One region of the Paenibacillus sp. FSL M7-1046 genome, then DNA from elsewhere that is predicted to be linked to it. Evidence: riboswitches for the same ligand, from Rfam matches in the RefSeq annotation. Region 1 holds a riboswitch; each other region holds the start of a gene.

Region 1 (5,631 bases):
CGCTACTGACGGAATCACTATTGTTTTCTCTTCCTCAGGGTACTTAGATGTTTCAGTTCCCCTGGTCTGCCTCTATCTCCCCTATGTATTCAGAGAGAAGTAACTGCGAATTACCACAGCTGGGTTTCCCCATTCGGACACCCCCGGATCAAAGCTTGCTTACAGCTCCCCGAGGCAGTTTCGTTGTTCGCCACGTCCTTCGTCGGCTCCTGGCGCCTAGGCATCCTCCGTGTGCTCTTATTAGCTTAACCAATGCATTTTTCCAGAAGGAAAATCGCTAGTATCACTATTAATTAAAACTTGTTCACACAAGTTTCAGCTAAAAGATGTTCTAAAACGCAAATTCGTTTCGGTATCCAGTTTTCAAGGATCAAGGTGTTACTTGAGAGCTTAAACTCTCAAAACTGACCAACGAGTGAGTAACAGGCCTAAACCTGAGTTTTGGAAGTAATACTTCCGATTTGAATGTTTCCATTGCAGGAAACGATTCTCCATAGAAAGGAGGTGATCCAGCCGCACCTTCCGATACGGCTACCTTGTTACGACTTCACCCCAATCATCTACCCCACCTTCGGCGGCTGGCTCCCTTGCGGGTTACCCCACCGACTTCGGGTGTTGTAAACTCTCGTGGTGTGACGGGCGGTGTGTACAAGACCCGGGAACGTATTCACCGCGGCATGCTGATCCGCGATTACTAGCAATTCCGACTTCATGCAGGCGAGTTGCAGCCTGCAATCCGAACTGAGACCGGCTTTGCTGGGATTGGCTCCACCTCGCGGCTTCGCTTCCCGTTGTACCGGCCATTGTAGTACGTGTGTAGCCCAGGTCATAAGGGGCATGATGATTTGACGTCATCCCCACCTTCCTCCGGTTTGTCACCGGCAGTCACTCTAGAGTGCCCAGCCTTACCTGCTGGCAACTAAAGTCAAGGGTTGCGCTCGTTGCGGGACTTAACCCAACATCTCACGACACGAGCTGACGACAACCATGCACCACCTGTCTCCTCTGTCCCGAAGGCCGCCACTATCTCTAATGGATTCAGAGGGATGTCAAGACCTGGTAAGGTTCTTCGCGTTGCTTCGAATTAAACCACATACTCCACTGCTTGTGCGGGTCCCCGTCAATTCCTTTGAGTTTCAGTCTTGCGACCGTACTCCCCAGGCGGAGTGCTTACTGTGTTAACTTCGGCACCAAGGGTATCGAAACCCCTAACACCTAGCACTCATCGTTTACGGCGTGGACTACCAGGGTATCTAATCCTGTTTGCTCCCCACGCTTTCGCGCCTCAGCGTCAGTTACAGCCCAGAAAGTCGCCTTCGCCACTGGTGTTCCTCCACATATCTACGCATTTCACCGCTACACGTGGAATTCCACTTTCCTCTTCTGTACTCAAGCCACCCAGTTTCCAGTGCGACCTCAGGTTGAGCCCAAGGTTTAAACACCAGACTTAAATAGCCGCCTGCGCGCGCTTTACGCCCAATAATTCCGGACAACGCTTGCCCCCTACGTATTACCGCGGCTGCTGGCACGTAGTTAGCCGGGGCTTTCTTCTCAGGTACCGTCACTCCGGTAGCAGTTACTCTACCGGACGTTCTTCCCTGGCAACAGAGCTTTACGATCCGAAAACCTTCATCACTCACGCGGCGTTGCTCCGTCAGGCTTTCGCCCATTGCGGAAGATTCCCTACTGCTGCCTCCCGTAGGAGTCTGGGCCGTGTCTCAGTCCCAGTGTGGCCGTTCACCCTCTCAGGTCGGCTACGCATCGTCGCCTTGGTGAGCCGTTACCCCACCAACTAGCTAATGCGCCGCAGGCCCATCTCCTTGTAGCAGATTGCTCCGCCTTTCATCCTCCGTCCATGTGAACAAAGGAATTATCCGGTATTAGCTACCGTTTCCGGTAGTTATCCCAGTCAAAGAGGTAGGTTGCCTACGTGTTACTCACCCGTCCGCCGCTAAGTTAATCCGGAGCAAGCTCCATCATAACTCCGCTCGACTTGCATGTATTAGGCACGCCGCCAGCGTTCGTCCTGAGCCAGGATCAAACTCTCCAAATTGGTATTTAGAAAGAGCGATTGCTCAATTTGAAACATCTGACGAGAATTTACATTCTCTAATTTTGGATCTCACTTGCGTGATTTCCATACTCACTCGTTGTTCAGTTTTCAAAGATCAAGCTCGTTGTCAGTGTCGATTATCTCGTCACCAGCAACTCTTATAATATATCACGTTTGATTTAGAAACGCAAGCTTTTTTTTGAAACAACTTTTCAGCCATTTCTTATTTACTTGGGTGCGCTCTAACAACGCTTACCTATAATACCCCACATCAATATAAAAAAGCAACCCCTTAAACAAAAAAAAGATAACCGGCTTAAATATTAAGCGGGTTATCTTAGGGTAATCATCATTCTACAGGATTAGTAGATCTTAGCTGCTGTATATTTGCTCGACGCTTTGGTGAAGCCTGATTCTTTGTTCTTACCCAATCCGGCGTCCACTGTCGTATCAATCGTTACCCATTTGCCGTTAAGCAATACTTCATTCCAGGCATGATATACAGATACATAACTCGTATTGCCCATTACCAGCTTTGTCGGAATTCCTTCACTGCGGAGCATGGTGGCGAACAAAGATGCATAATCGTAGCAAATCCCTTTCTTACTAGCGAGTGTGTTGTCGTTGTTCGGGATATAATCCTGCGTAACATTAGCCGCTAAGGTATAGTCGTACTTTACATTCGCCACGATGTAATTATAGATAGCTTGTACCTTTGCTTCATCAGTGGTCAGCCCTTGCGTAAGCTGCTTAGCTTTCAGTACTGCTTTATCGGAAGAATTCCATTTCACATTCTGTACGGAACTCAAATATACGGCGTTGGTGTTGCTCATGCTCAGGTCTACGGTTTCGGAAGAAAGCACTTTGTATTTGTTGCCGCTGGTGTTCTCTAGGACTGACACTTTATAAGCGCCATTCCCCTGCTGCAGTGGAAACGTTTCTGTAGCTTTGGAGGCATATAAGTTATAAGAGTAGCTCTTATTGTCTTTAGTAATCATGAGCTTGATACGTTTGTCCTTGGGAACATCATAGGAAACTTGGACAACCCCTTGGCTCAATTGCGATGTATTTAACCAGCCCGACTCTACGCTGGAAGCGTTAGCTGTGCTTACTTGAACTGAAGTAACCAGGACGAACAAGGTCAAGAACATATAATAGAACTTCTTCATGGATAAAACCCCTTTCGGTAGCTGGCTGCCATCCATACCCGGGAAGGCCCTTTAGCTTTGCGTCCCTACCTTTCGATAGGTTTGCCGTTATCGTTTAAGCTTTATCTGTTCCTACTACTATTGGAATATACTAGATTCATCTTAAAAACAAACAAAAAAAGCCTCTTCATTCGGTAGCTGGCTGCCATCCTTACAGGGAAGGCCCTTTAGCTTTGCGTCCCTACCTTTCGATAGGTTTGCCGTTATCGTGTTTAGCTTTTATAGTTATATAGTATCATATTAATGCCTAGTTACAAGACCTAAATCACTAGATTTCTACTTAATTCATTTAAATTTTTATAATTTTCGCATTTTATGATCTGTTCTCTTACTTCAAACCGCTTTAGCGTGGATAATCAGTCGATGGGTCGGATTTACCAAAGGATCACATGTAATGAGGGTAAGGATCTTATCTTGTTTATTCCCGTTCAGTACAGACACATCCGTAGGCTCAACAATCGAGATATCATAAACCTCGTATTTATACTCCTGATCGCTTGTCTTGACGGAAATGGTATCTCCGACCTTTACTTCGTTCAGTCTGTTGAATAATCTCCCTGTAGTCCTAGACCTGTGTGCAGCTATGGCAGCATTGCCTATTTCACCGATTGGAGCGGTTTCCTTCATATGGGCTGCGGCATGCTTCATGTTGGCTTTGGTCGCCCCTTCCAATATGGGCAATTTCAAATCGATTTTGTCGATTGTGATAATTCCGGTCACTTTGCCGCCGACCTCTATTTCCTGCTCTGCCGGTTCAGCAGCCTGCACTGGTTCATCCCCAGCTGATTCTTCTGCCAGCAGTGCAGTGACCTCGGCGTACTGTTTTTTCAGATCGGGCTCTGACGAAGGGGCCAGCTCACTATAAGCCTGTTCAGCCTCCTTCAGCAGCTTCTCTTGCTGCCGGTCGTTATACCATTCGCTCGCTTTTGGATACAGCATGACTAGAACTCCTGCAATTATGATCAAATAGGAAAACTTACGCATCAAATCCCCCCGATCTTTAAGATAAAGAAACTCCACGGCCCAACATCTGACTTAAAATACCCATTTACGGCTACCAAAGAAATTGATGATGACGGTGACGAACGTAACCAGCACTTTGGAAATCAGCACCTGAACTCCAAATTTGTCCGTTAGCAGATGCATCAGCAGCACTGATATCCCCAGTACAACCAGGTTCAGTATGATGAATCGGACTAATTGCATACGGTCAAAACTGTCCTTGTTAGCCTGACTCTTATCCTTAAAGGTCACCTTCTTGTTCCAAAAGAAACTGTTCGCTGTCCCTGCGCTATAAGAAATAATCTGTGCCGGGGTGTTCATCATACCCAGAGAATGCAGCAAGGTAAATACGGCGAAATCAATTAGCGTATTCAGTAAGCCTACAGCATTAAATTTTAAAAACTGGATAAATCCCGCATTCAGCTTCCTATCTGCCATAATCATTGTCCTCTTGCCGCTCCTCATGCTCCCCGCCCCGGTAACCCTTGGTCTCACGCACGATGTACAGCGGTCTATCCTTGGATTCATCATATATCCGTCCAATATATTCACCTATTACGCCAAGCAGCATCAGCACGATGCCGTTAAACAACAAATTCACACCGACGATGGAAGCCCAGCCCGGAACCGTCCATGAGGTGAAAAAGATTCTCTGGAACAATACAAAGAACAGATACACAAAGCTGGAGAAGGAGAGAAAGAAGCCTACATATGAGGCTATTTTCAGCGGCTTATGTGAAAATGAGGTGATGCCGTCAACCGCAAACCGGATCATTTTCTTCAGCGGGTATTTGGTTTCACCTGCAAAACGTTCCTCCCGCACATATTCCACCATCGTCTGCCGGAAGCCGACCCAGCTCACCAAACCTCTGACATAGCGGTTTTTCTCTTTGAGTCCACGCAGCACATCGCATACTTTACGGTCGATGAGCCGGAAGTCGCCTGTATCGGTGGGAATCTCCACACTGGTCATGCTGCTGAGCAGACGGTAAAAGAGCTTGGCAGTCACTTTCTTGAAAATAGTCTCCCCATGCCGTTTCAGCCGTTTGGCGTAAACTACCTCATAGCCCTCTTTCCACTTGGCAATCATCTGCAAAATGACCTCGGGCGGATCTTGAAGATCCGCGTCAATCACCACAACAGCCTGGCCTTGCGCATAGTCCATTCCGGCCGTAATCGCGACCTGATGACCGAAGTTACGGGAGAAGTCAATCAGCTTAACATGCTCGTCGCTGCTGCTGATTCCACTCATGATCTCAGCTGTGCGATCCCGGCTCCCGTCATTAACGAAGATCAGTTCATAGGTATCACCGCATTCGTCCATGACTTTCTTAAGCCGCTCATACGTATATTGAATAACTTCTTCCT
Region 2 (5,631 bases), 480 kb from region 1:
GTTGTCCTTCTGCCCCCACCAGAACCAATTGCCGTTCATCTCATGATAAGGGCGCCATAACACAGGCACTCCCGCATCGCGCAGGTCTCCCAAATATTCGGCTACCTCATCAAGCTCAGCGATCAGGTTCTTATACTGCGGGGTGCCCGGTGTAACATAAGCATCAAAATCCTCTTGGCTCAGGCTCATATGCACATTAGCCCATTCCGGGGAGGTGCCCGGCAAATTCTGATGGAAGGTCATCGCCACAATTCCGCCGCCCTGGTGCCATTTGATCGCACTCTTCACGACATTCTGGCGCTGCTTCACGATGGTGCCCTCCGGCTGGTTGTTAATCGCTCCCAGCTCATAACCATGCAATACGGCATATTGTCCGCTTGCATTCTTCAGCTTATTGTTGAATTCATCCGGGGTCTCCAAATAGTCATGCTGCCCGGATATCATTCCCTTGCCTCCAAGATCAACCAGATAGCTGAGCAGATCGGCAGCCTCCTCCGAAGCTGAGGGATTGATGGGAGTGATGGCAGCAGCAGGTGTAACTATCGTCCGGGGAACCGGAAGACTCCTCGCTTCTGACCAGGGCAGCAGGGAAAATATTAATATAAGAGGTAAAATCGTATTAAACAGGCGGTACTTGCGGTAAGTGTTCAAATCGTAATCTCCTTTCTCCAGCGAAATGCCGCCACGGCACACAGGATGAGTTCCCTATGCAGGTTCATACATCCCGAGGCCAAATGGGGGCTATAGCTTAGTAGCCCTGCTGATAAGCAGGGCCACTAAGAGTGGACTTTAGGAATTATAATTGTAACGTCTTAACCAGCACCCGCCGGTGAATACAGAAGCTAACCAGTCGCTCTGCTTAGGAAGCGGAAGGAAGAAACAGGGCGCTCGCAGGAACAGTACCCTTCACTTGGCTTGGGCTTTCCCACATTAGACGCGCTCTGGCATCCCCTTGATTCTCGTAATACTCCACTTTAATATCATATAGCTGCCCGGCATTCAGGCTGATGCTTCCCATGCGTTCGGTTCCACTCTGTTTCATCCAGCTGTCAATCACAAGACTGTCATTGACCCAAACGCGGATGCCGTCATCTGAAGTAGTATAGATTGTGTACGTTTCACTGTAGAGCGGCTTAATCTTGCCGCTCCAGCGTACGGAGAAGAAATCGATGCCGATTGCAGCATCCGGGGTGCCTAGACGCCAATTGAAATCAAGAATGGCGTCGTTACGTACAAGTGCCGGAGTGCCTGACAGCAGCATATTATTGAAATATTCTGCCTTTAGCCCATTCTCAGCAGGTGCTGCTGTCGGTGTTGGTGCCGGCGTCGGTACCGGTGTTGGTGTTGGTGCAGGTGTTGGTGCTGGCGCCGGTGTTGGCGCAGATGTCGGTGTTGCTGTTGGCACCGGTGCTGGTGTTGCTGTCAGCGCAGGCGTTGCTGTTGCCGTTGCGGCTGGTGCTGCTGTCGTCGCTAAAGCCGGTTTTGCAACCAGGCTGGGTGTACTGTCCAATTCTGTCTGGCTGGCAGCAGCTGCCCCGGCATTCACAAACAATGCGCTGGCCGGAACCGTCCCTTTGGCTTGGCTTTGACTTTGCCACATTAAGCGGATATTCGCATCACCGGCATTCTCGTAATACTCGACCTTGATGTCGTACAACTGACCGCCTGTTAAAGCGATGCTCCCGGTACGCTCGGCTCCGCTCTGTTTCATCCAGCTGTCAATGACAGCTTTACCGTTAATATAAACGCGGATACCGTCATCCGAAGTGGTAAAAATCTGATAAATCTCACTATACGTTGGCTTGATTTGACCGGTCCAGCGGACAGAGAAGGAATCTACACCGATTGAAGGATCCGGCGAACCCTGGCGCCAGTTAAAGTTAAGCAATGCATCATTGCGCACCAAGGCCGGCGTACCGGAAAGCGTCATGTTTTTGAAGTATTCTCCCTTAAGTCCGCTCAACACAGGCGCTTCCACTGAATCATTAGAGTCAGGCGTTGGCGTTGCCGTCGGCTTCGACGTTGCCGTTGCCGTCGGTGTTGGCGTTGCCGTTGGTGTTGGTGTCGCTGTCGGTGTTGCCGTTGGTGTCGGCGTCGGCGTTGGCGTTGCCGTTGGTGTCGGTGTTGGCGTTGCCGTTGGTGTCGGCGTCGGCGTTGCTGTTGGTGTCGGCGTTGCTGTTGGTGTCGGCGTCGGTGTTGCCGTTGGCGCAGCGGCTGGTGCACTCCAACTCTTATATTTATTCCGGGTCAGTGTATAGCTATCATTCATGAAACTCTTAATCGTAGTTGTGCTATTTTTCTCATAGAGCATTTTTCCCCAGTTCATCATGAAAACGAAATTTTTCTGGGAGAGCTTCAGTTTGGCCGTGCTGGGCATCTCACCGTTCTCACCAATACCTATCGGTTTACCGGCAGCCAGACTAAGCAAACTGTCATAGTACTTATTCATATAGTCGTTATCATATATATCTGCTGCAAGAACATCCACTTTGCTTGCGCCCGGATAGGTCAGCGCATAAGGATCAGACCAGGCATTCGGTGCATTGGGGTTCCATACCCACAACAGATTGTTTAATTGATGAACGTTCACGAAACGGTCATACATAATATTCCACAGTTCAGCAAAATTACTTTTCTTCCCCCACCAGAACCAGTTGCCGTTCATTTCATGATAAGGTCTCCAAAGTACAGGAACGCCCGCATCCCGCAAGCTTTTGAGCGACACCGCCACTTTATCCAGATCCGTGATCAGGCTGGCGTATTCTGTCGTGCCCGGCGTTACATACCTGTTAAATTCCGCTTGGGTGAGCGGCTTCTGCACATTGGACCAGAGGTACGCCGTCCCCGGCAGATTCTGATGAAAGGTCATTGCGACAATGCCGCCGTTCTTGTACCAGTTGATCGCGCTGTTCACCACATTCTTGCGCTGCGATGCAGCCGTACTCTCCGACTGGCCGCTAATTACGCCAAGCTCATATCCGTGAAGAGCAGCATATTCTCCGCTTGTTCCCTTCAACTTGTTGCTGAATTCATCCGGGCTCTCCAAATAATCGTGCTGTCCAGAGATGATCCCTTTTCCGGTAATGGAATAGAGGTTACTAAGCAGCTTGACAGCTTCGGCTGAAGCGTCCGGATTAACCGGCACTGCTGTGCTTGATGAGGCTTCTGCGGTTGAAGGCGACAGCCCAAATCCTAAAGGCACAGCGGTTAACAATACGGCAAGAGACAGCAAGGTGGACAGCAGACGAGACTTACGGTAAGTTTTCAAAATCATCTTCCTTTCGGTAGCCAGGCTGCCACTCTTGCGAAGGCCCTATGGCTTTGCGTCCCTATCTTTCGATTAGGTTTGCCTTTGTCGTTTTGGAAGGATTAATCCCTCTTACCGTAAGTATCGTCCCTATGAAGTTTTTATTTAGAGCATTAATAAAAATAAATTAATAAATGGTTCTAAATGCCTGTTTTGGATTTGCAACAATTGGTTAAATAGATTATTTAGGCCTAAGAGATAAACTGTTGCAAAGCTATATCTTCCCAATCCAAGGTGATGCGGATGTTATCCTCTTCTACCAGTTCCGAACCGGTCTGTACCTCGATAAACTCTACATCCGTCAGCGCAAGAATCGCATGTTTGGTGCCTTCCGGTATACGCACCACATCTCCCGCCTTCACATTATGCATCTTCTCATTAATCACAATGCTTGCTTCACCGCTGACAAATGTCCAGATTTCACTGCGTTTATGGTGCAGCTGGTAACTGATATTTTTACCCTCTTCGATAAAAATCCGTTTGGTCAGCACTTCATTTCCCTCATCGTATTTCACATAATCTATGACCTTATAATGGCCCCAGCGGCGTTCTTCGTACATGGGTCTTTGTTCAAAAGACTTCAGCACTTCCTTGATTCTCGGACTCTCCGCTTTATGGGTAACCAAAATCCCGTCCGGGCTGGCAGCGATAATCAGATCCTTCGCGCCGATCACCGTAATCGGAATATCCAGCTCATTAATCAGGCATGTGCCTTCGGAATCCGCCGTCACGAACCCTTTGCCTACATGATTGCTGTTCATTTCTTCAGTTAGCGTGTTCCAGGTGCCCAGATCCTTCCAGAATCCGGCATAAGGCTGAACTACGATTTTCTCCTCTTTTTCCACCACTTCATAGTCAAAGCTTATGGAAGCAAGCAGTTTGTACTGCTTCTGCAGTTCCTCGTAGTTCAGCGGCAATCCCTTGCGCTGCAGAATATCAAGCAGATAGCCCAAGCGGAACGCAAACACGCCGCAGTTCCAGAGGGCATTCCGGCTGATCAGTTCCTCGGCCTGCTTACGGTCAGGTTTCTCCTGGAAGTGGCTTACCTGCAGATAACCGCTTGCTCCCGCCTCTGCGCTGGTAGGAATGATATATCCGTATTTTTCTGAAGCATGCTCGGGTACTACACCCATCAGCGCCAGGTTCGCTCCGCTCTCCTGCATCGTTTGCTCAAGCTGCACTACTGTATCGAAGAAGGCGGCTTCCACATAAGGATCGACCGGCAGGATGGCCACGGTCTCGCTTGGCGAAACGCCTTCCATGGAATACAGGTAGGCTGCTGTCAGGGCAATCGCCGGAAACGTATCGCGGCGTTCCGGCTCAACGATGATAGGCACCTCGCTGCCAAGCTGGCTTTGAATCATTTCCACCTGACTGCGGCCGGTAGCCAGATAAGCCGAACCCGACATATTAGCTTCCTCCAGCTGCCGCCATACCCGTTGCACCATGGATTCCGGCTCACCCGTCGGGCTCTCAAGTACCTTCAGAAATTGCTTCGAACGTGAATCGTTGGACAAAGGCCAGAGACGTTTTCCTGAACCGCCTGATAGAAGTACCAGTTTCATATGGAACCCTCCTCATTATGTGTTGACGCGAAAATATCGGATTGTTATTGGTTGCTTCAAACGTGAAAAGCATAAGACTTAGCTGTTATGAGAGTCACTGCAAGGAATGTTTGGACTTTCGGCCGCTGTTGTCTGCAGATTTCTTGATTTATACCGCTGTTCGCGGTGGAAATCCGCAGACAAAGGCGGACGCATTCGCTCCTACAGTTCCAAAATTCCTCTCCGTTCCATTCCAACAGCCTAGCTATTCGCTTCACCCGCAGGCGAAGCTCCCTGCTAAAGATCCGGCTATTGCCGCTTGGCTGGCGGCAGGTAAGAGCGAAGTGCTTTAGTAGAGTAGAGCAAGCTTGAGGCTTAGATCGCGCCGGCCACGCTGGCCGAATACCCGCTCAGTCCGCCCATTTGCGGGCGTCCGACGGAATGGTACTCCAGGCCGGTGCCTTCGATCTGCTCCTTGGAGTAGACGTTGCGGCCATCGATCAGAACCTGGCGGCGCATACTGCCCGCCAAGCGATGCAGGTCGATATCCTTGAACTGGCTCCAGTCGGTTAGCAAGCATACGGCATCGCTGCCTTCTGCCGCCTCTTCCGGCAGGCCGCACCAGCGGAGCTGCGGATGATCGTATTGCATTTTGAAGTTATCGGCGGCAATCGGATCATAGAGCTTCACTGTAGCTCCCTCCGCTACCAGCGCTTCGACGATTTCACGGGCAGGTGCCTCGCGTACATCATCAGTATTCGGCTTGAAGGCCAACCCCCA
Region 3 (5,631 bases), 5.1 Mb from region 1:
CGCTTCCATTCATGAGAAGATCGCCAATTGCCGCCATGATTTTCTGCATCAGCTCACAATCAAACTGATTCGTGAAAACCAAACGATCAGTATAGAAAACCTTCGCGTGGCGAATATGCTCAAAAATCACAAACTGGCAAAGTCTATCGCCGATGCGTCATGGAGTGAGTTCGAACGCCAAATCTCCTACAAGGCGAAATGGTACGGACGCACGGTTAAGATTTCGGATACCTTTGCCCCGACCAGCCAAACATGTTCTGTATGTGGCTTCATCAACCCCGAAGTGAAAAATCTTTCAGTGCGGCAATGGGTCTGCCCAGGTTGTGATACAACGCATGATCGTGATGAAAATGCCGCACAGAATATTATAATGATGGCGGTTTAACCGTCTTGCAAAGAACTGTGGGAACCACAGGGATCGCTTGGTGTACGATTTTTCACATTTGAGAAAATCGATACATTTTGCTTCAAGGAAGCAATGACCCAAGAATCCCCCACCTCTACAGGTGGCGGGAGTGTTCAAAGACAATAAATGAAGAGGGATGCAATTACATAAATATTCAGCTGTAATGATAATGACAAATTGCTTGGTATTATCGAGGCATTTGATTTTAATCAGAAAGTAAATATGGTATCGGTCGGCTATTTTTTGGAGCAAGCCCATTGGGGGAAAGGCATTGCTTCAGAAGCGTTATCCCTATTGATAAGTTACTTGTTTAATGATGCGGATATCAATAGGATTCAAGCTGAAGTAATGCCCCCCAATAGGGCTTCCAAAAAGGTGCTGCTGAAAAACGGCTTCATGAAAGAAGGAACTTTGAGACAAGCCAGTGTATGGTCAGGCAAAGGAATCGTCGATCTTGAGGTGTACAGCATCCTGAAAGATGACTACATCAAATGGCATATCCGATCAGAAGTTCCAGATCCACAATAGAATAGAAGCAAACTCAAGGTTTTTTCACTTCGATTTTTGGCAGATCAAAGCTCCAGTTCACATCGGTAAATCTTTTATCCGTTATGACCCGGCGGAGCGTCAGCTCCTCGGGCAGTTCAGTCATGCCTTTGGCTATAAGATAGGCTTCATTTGCATGATTGCCCGTCTCACCGAATATGACTTTCTCATCCATAGTGTAAGCACCTCTAAAAATAACCTTGTATTCTTTTCCTTGACCATCGAGGGCGACCCACTTGTCTTTGGAAAATCTGTTGGTGAATTCGCCGCTGACCGACATCCAGCCGGATATTCCCGGTTCATCCTTGGTTTCCTTGATCTCCATCTTGTTCACCTTCAGCACATCACCTTGAGCACTAAATACTGCGGGTTTCTCATTAAGCTCATGAGGATGGAACGTCATTGAATCGTTAGATTTGACAGGACTATTGTAACCATCCAGGATGAACCGTACTTGCCGGCTGTCATATGGAAGGCTCTTGAAATAGTAGGTCCAGTGCTGCTTGCCGGCTTGTTCTGTTGATCTGACAGTGTAGCCGAAGGAAGTGTCGATAATACCTCCGGAGATGTAACTGTTGATTCTTGAAAGTTCTTCACCATTCTCTCCCTCAAAATGGAACATGACCCCAAAATCGTGGCTAAAATTAGTGGAATTGGCAGAAATAAGGCTGGCTGCCTCTCCAGTAAGCGAGGTGTTGAATTTCAGTGTGACACCTGCAGGTGTATGCATCACTTGATCCATCTCCAGCTTCATCCCATCCGGTGTTTTATAGACATGGTCCTTCAAATCTGTGGTTACCGATAATGCCTGTGCTGCGGTCATATCTGCTTCATAGCTAAAGCTCCAGTCTCCGGTGACTACCTTTTCTGTTTTGCTGTTTGAAGCCAGTTCATGAATATTGCCTTGAATAACTACGGTGCTTCCTGGGCCTTCATCAGGGAATACGTAAGTCAACAGCAGAGAGGCTTGACCAGAGTTTCCATAAATGTCACTGGCCAAGGGCATGATCTCTTTAAGTTCTCCGATGTTGTGTCCTTGTTCATCATGGATTTCCAATTGGCTGGTATTAAATTTGGACATTGCGTCGTTGGCAGCATGTCCGGTTTTATCCGTAATGCTAATGTTAAGCACCAAACGGGTAGGATCAGCCACTACGTCCTGCAGGACAAAGGTATAGCCTTTATCGGTTTTCTCTATGCCAGGGTGCTGCACCACTCCGAGTATTTTGGCGTCCAGCAGACCAAGCTTTGCCCACTGGTTGGCAAGGAGGAACGGTTTCTGTGGAGGGGTGGACAACGTCTCTGACACTGTACCTGATTTGCCAATGAAAAACAGTAATGAAGCAATTCCTATCACTGCAGCAACAGAGCTGCCCCACTTTAAACCTCTTTTTAGGGTGCGGCCCGTTTGCATTCCGGATATCTCGGATAATTTTTGCCCGGAGGCGGGCTGTATCTCTGTATTGCGAACTTGTTCCATAACGCGCTCTGTGAAATCATCAGCTAGATTAGAGCTTGTATACAATTGTGAATCCGTCAGTAGATCGTTATCAGTGCCGGACAAGTCATTGTGATTGGTGTAAGCCCATTTTTTCATTGGAACCCTCCCTGGATTTCGGCCATTGTTTCTTCAGCTTTTGACGGGCGCGGTGGAGACAATTTTTGACCTGATGCATCGGCATTCCCGTTATCGCTGAGATCTCCTCATAGGATAATTCATTGGTATAGCGAAGCAGCAGTACAATCCGGTAACGTTCTGGAAGCTTGGACAATTTCCGGTGCATTTCAAGCTCGTCTTCCTTGCGCATATATTGCTCTTCAGGGGTTGGCCCGCGATCCTTCTCCTGCAGCAAGGTGCTGCTTATTAGGCCTGGGGATTTCCGTCTTTTCAGTGACCTGAAGTGGTTGATCGCAATGGCGTACAGCCAAGCGGCAAAGCTTGATTGGCCATGATGCTCGCGGAGTTTCTGGTATGCTTTGATAAATGTTTCCTGGGCCAAATCCTGTGCATCCTGGTGACTGGCGCCCATACCGAGCAGCAGACCATACAAGCTCGACTTGTATTTGTCTACGAGTACCGCAAAGGCCTCCCGGTTGCCCTGCAGCACTTCGGCAATGATTTGTTCGTCGTTGTCCTGTGCCTTCATCCAGTGCCTCCCATTAATTTATTTGTATATAAGACGCACCAGCGCCACAATATTTCTCACTTTTTATAAAAAAGAAAGATTATGTTCAGATCATACTACACATTGCAGGGGGAAGAGAGAATGAAACAAGACGTAGCAATCCGTCAGGTAGGCTTGGCCGTAAAGGATGATCCGGCAGTCAGGGCGGTATTTCTGAAAGGCGCACATGCCAGAGGAGAGCAGGATGCTTACTCGGATGTTGATTTGTACTGCTTGGTCCACAGCGAGGGATTGACGGATTTTTTAGCGCGCAGAATATCCTATATGGAGAGCTATAAACCGCTGATATTCTGGTCGGAAGCTAACTTCGTAGGACCACAAATTGTTGGCGTGTTTGAAGACGGTCTGCATTTCGATCTTTATACAGTGACTGCGGAGAGTCTGAAACAAACCGAACAAATCCTTGTCCTGCATGATCCCGAGGGTTGTCTTGCCAACTACAAGGCAGAGAGCTTCCCCATGTCGGATGTAGAGATTACGAGGATCCTTTCCGGTTTCACTTTCAGTCTTCTGGAATTTGAAACCGCGTATCTCCGCGGCGATTTGCTCTGGGCACACCGGCTTGGCAGTCATCTGGCGGCAGATCTAATGATAGTTCTGCGGCATGTAGCAGATCCTTCTACAGCGCAGCTCGGCATTAAGAGACTGCATCACAAACTCAGTCCACAGCAACTGGATGAGTTAACAGGAGCGTTAAATGCTCTTGGACCGGACGCACTCCCTTCAGGTGTCCAGAAGCTGGTGGACCTCGCTGTGGTGTTGATTGCAGACTTGACCGAACGGCTGTCAGAGAACTGGAATCAGCGTTTTTTCGATTTTATGGTCAAACGGATCTACGCACTATCGTAACAAAACAGATACAGCGAACAATATTTGAATGTGAGAAAAAAGGAGGATAATGACTACTCTTGTCGAATTATAAATTTAGATAGATAATAAATACCAAAATATGTTTGTGATTCGGAAGCGCCAGCTGATGAACAAAGGCAACTCCGCCGAAAGGCGGAAGACGCAAAGCCACCGGTCTAAACCGCTCACGAAAGCGGCATGACAGCGGGGACGCTCATGTAGTTTGGTTTTTTGTTGTCTAAATACAACAAAAGGAGCTTGAAAAAATCATGTTTTTGAAGATTCGCCACAAATTGAGGCCTGGCTTAGCGTTTATTCTGGCTACAGTCTTGGCCGCTGGGCCCCTGATTGCCACCCCGGTCCACGCAGCTGCGAAGTACACTTTTACGGATGTCAAAACTGCATATAACATGCCGATTGACTACAACTACAAGTTCACAGGTGACACAATCGCTTCACTGGAGAAGGATAGCAAAGGGGCTCATCAGCTGTACTTACATAACTGGAAGAAGAAGACGACGGAGAAGGTCACTTCTACTAACACGTTCAAAACGAACTTGCAGCTTATGGGAGACAGTGTTTATTATTATGAGTCTACAATTGAAGTGACTAAACGAATTAATATCTACCCGAAGAAGCTGGTACAGTACAATTTGAAAACCAAAAAAACAAGCGAGCTTCCGCTGGAAGTGAAAACTCCGGAATTACTGGGTGTGGGTGACAAATATTATGCACACAGCAGTGGCTCAGATTTTTACTTCACTAACAAAACGACGCTGGAAACTCAGACCATCAATGATCTTGGTTTTGATCAGGTCCACCAGTTTGTAGATGACAAGTTCATCTATAGCAAATGGGACACCGGGACGTTGTATCTGTATGATCTGCCAAGTTCAAAAACAATTGAGCTCTACAAGCTGAAAGAAAATGAATCCTTCAACCTCGTAGCTTCGAATGGTAAAGATATTGTCTGGATGATTGACTCCAAAGAAGTGGATGCTGCCGGCAAGACCAAAAATTACTTCATCTATATGACGATGGACCGCAGTAAAGCCGGAGCCCCGGTTAAAGTATTGCTCAAACGTGAATGGGTAATTGGCGACCGGAATGATCTCTTAATCGTGGGTGACAATTATGCGGTGTTCTCGGAAATGATGAATAATAAACTGGTAGCCCGCGGAGTGAACCTCCGAAATGGGGAACTCTTTTTACTTGGGGAACGAAACCGCAGTGCGGACAATTTTGTGTATTTTAATAAAGACACTTTGATCTCACGCGACGCGAATGACTATATTGTGCTTCGTACAATAGTCAGAACGCCATAAATGAATTTTCAGAAACTATCAAAAAAACAGTGCAATTTGACGATAGTAGTAAAGCGGTAAATATTGGGTATGAACCTATTTCCAATGAATCCCGCAATCGCAAATTGAAAAAAAACAACTAGAGGAGTGTCATTAAAAAATGATCGCAGAAACTAAAATGTACCCGGAATTCAACACCATCTTCATCAGCTTGCATGGATTTGCCGAATTGGCTGAAACGGTAAAAGAAGTGGAAATATTCGAGGCGTCCATGCCGACTTTGCCAATCCACGAGATGTCTCTGATTATTGACTGCAATGATATGGCGCCGTTCAAGCCG

Evidence for each region. A riboswitch is a leader RNA that binds a small molecule or an ion and turns the genes downstream of it on or off. The one in region 1 is predicted to bind cyclic di-GMP.
Region 2: another riboswitch for cyclic di-GMP. It lies ahead of NYE29_RS04480 (PA14 domain-containing protein); the one in region 1 lies ahead of NYE29_RS06620 (transglutaminase-like domain-containing protein).
Region 3: another riboswitch for cyclic di-GMP. It lies ahead of NYE29_RS29600 (hypothetical protein); the one in region 1 lies ahead of NYE29_RS06620 (transglutaminase-like domain-containing protein).

Annotation. Positions count from the first base shown of each region.
Region 1 is NZ_JBBOXB010000001.1:1,548,623-1,554,253, forward strand. It holds rRNA gene NYE29_RS06610 (23S ribosomal RNA) at 1-251, opposite strand, end outside; rRNA gene NYE29_RS06615 (16S ribosomal RNA) at 498-2,053, opposite strand; gene NYE29_RS06620 (transglutaminase-like domain-containing protein) at 2,416-3,222, opposite strand; cyclic di-GMP riboswitch class I at 3,236-3,318, opposite strand; cyclic di-GMP riboswitch class I at 3,392-3,473, opposite strand; gene NYE29_RS06625 (class D sortase) at 3,595-4,200, opposite strand; gene NYE29_RS06630 (GtrA family protein) at 4,297-4,701, opposite strand; gene NYE29_RS06635 (glycosyltransferase family 2 protein) at 4,691-5,631, opposite strand, start outside.
Region 2 is NZ_JBBOXB010000001.1:1,065,023-1,070,653, forward strand. It holds gene NYE29_RS04475 (glycosyl hydrolase) at 1-651, opposite strand, end outside; gene NYE29_RS04480 (PA14 domain-containing protein) at 860-3,268, opposite strand; cyclic di-GMP riboswitch class I at 3,281-3,361, opposite strand; gene NYE29_RS04485 (sugar phosphate nucleotidyltransferase) at 3,499-4,872, opposite strand; gene NYE29_RS04490 (hypothetical protein) at 5,016-5,204, shown strand; gene NYE29_RS04495 (UDP-glucose dehydrogenase family protein) at 5,227-5,631, opposite strand, start outside.
Region 3 is NZ_JBBOXB010000001.1:6,620,108-6,625,738, reverse strand. It holds gene tnpB (IS200/IS605 family element RNA-guided endonuclease TnpB) at 1-385, shown strand, start outside; partial or broken gene NYE29_RS29620 (GNAT family N-acetyltransferase) at 557-934, shown strand; gene NYE29_RS29615 (DUF4179 domain-containing protein) at 948-2,549, opposite strand; gene NYE29_RS29610 (RNA polymerase sigma factor) at 2,518-3,099, opposite strand; gene NYE29_RS29605 (nucleotidyltransferase domain-containing protein) at 3,220-3,987, shown strand; cyclic di-GMP riboswitch class I at 4,114-4,205, shown strand; gene NYE29_RS29600 (hypothetical protein) at 4,281-5,312, shown strand; gene NYE29_RS29595 (hypothetical protein) at 5,452-5,631, shown strand, end outside.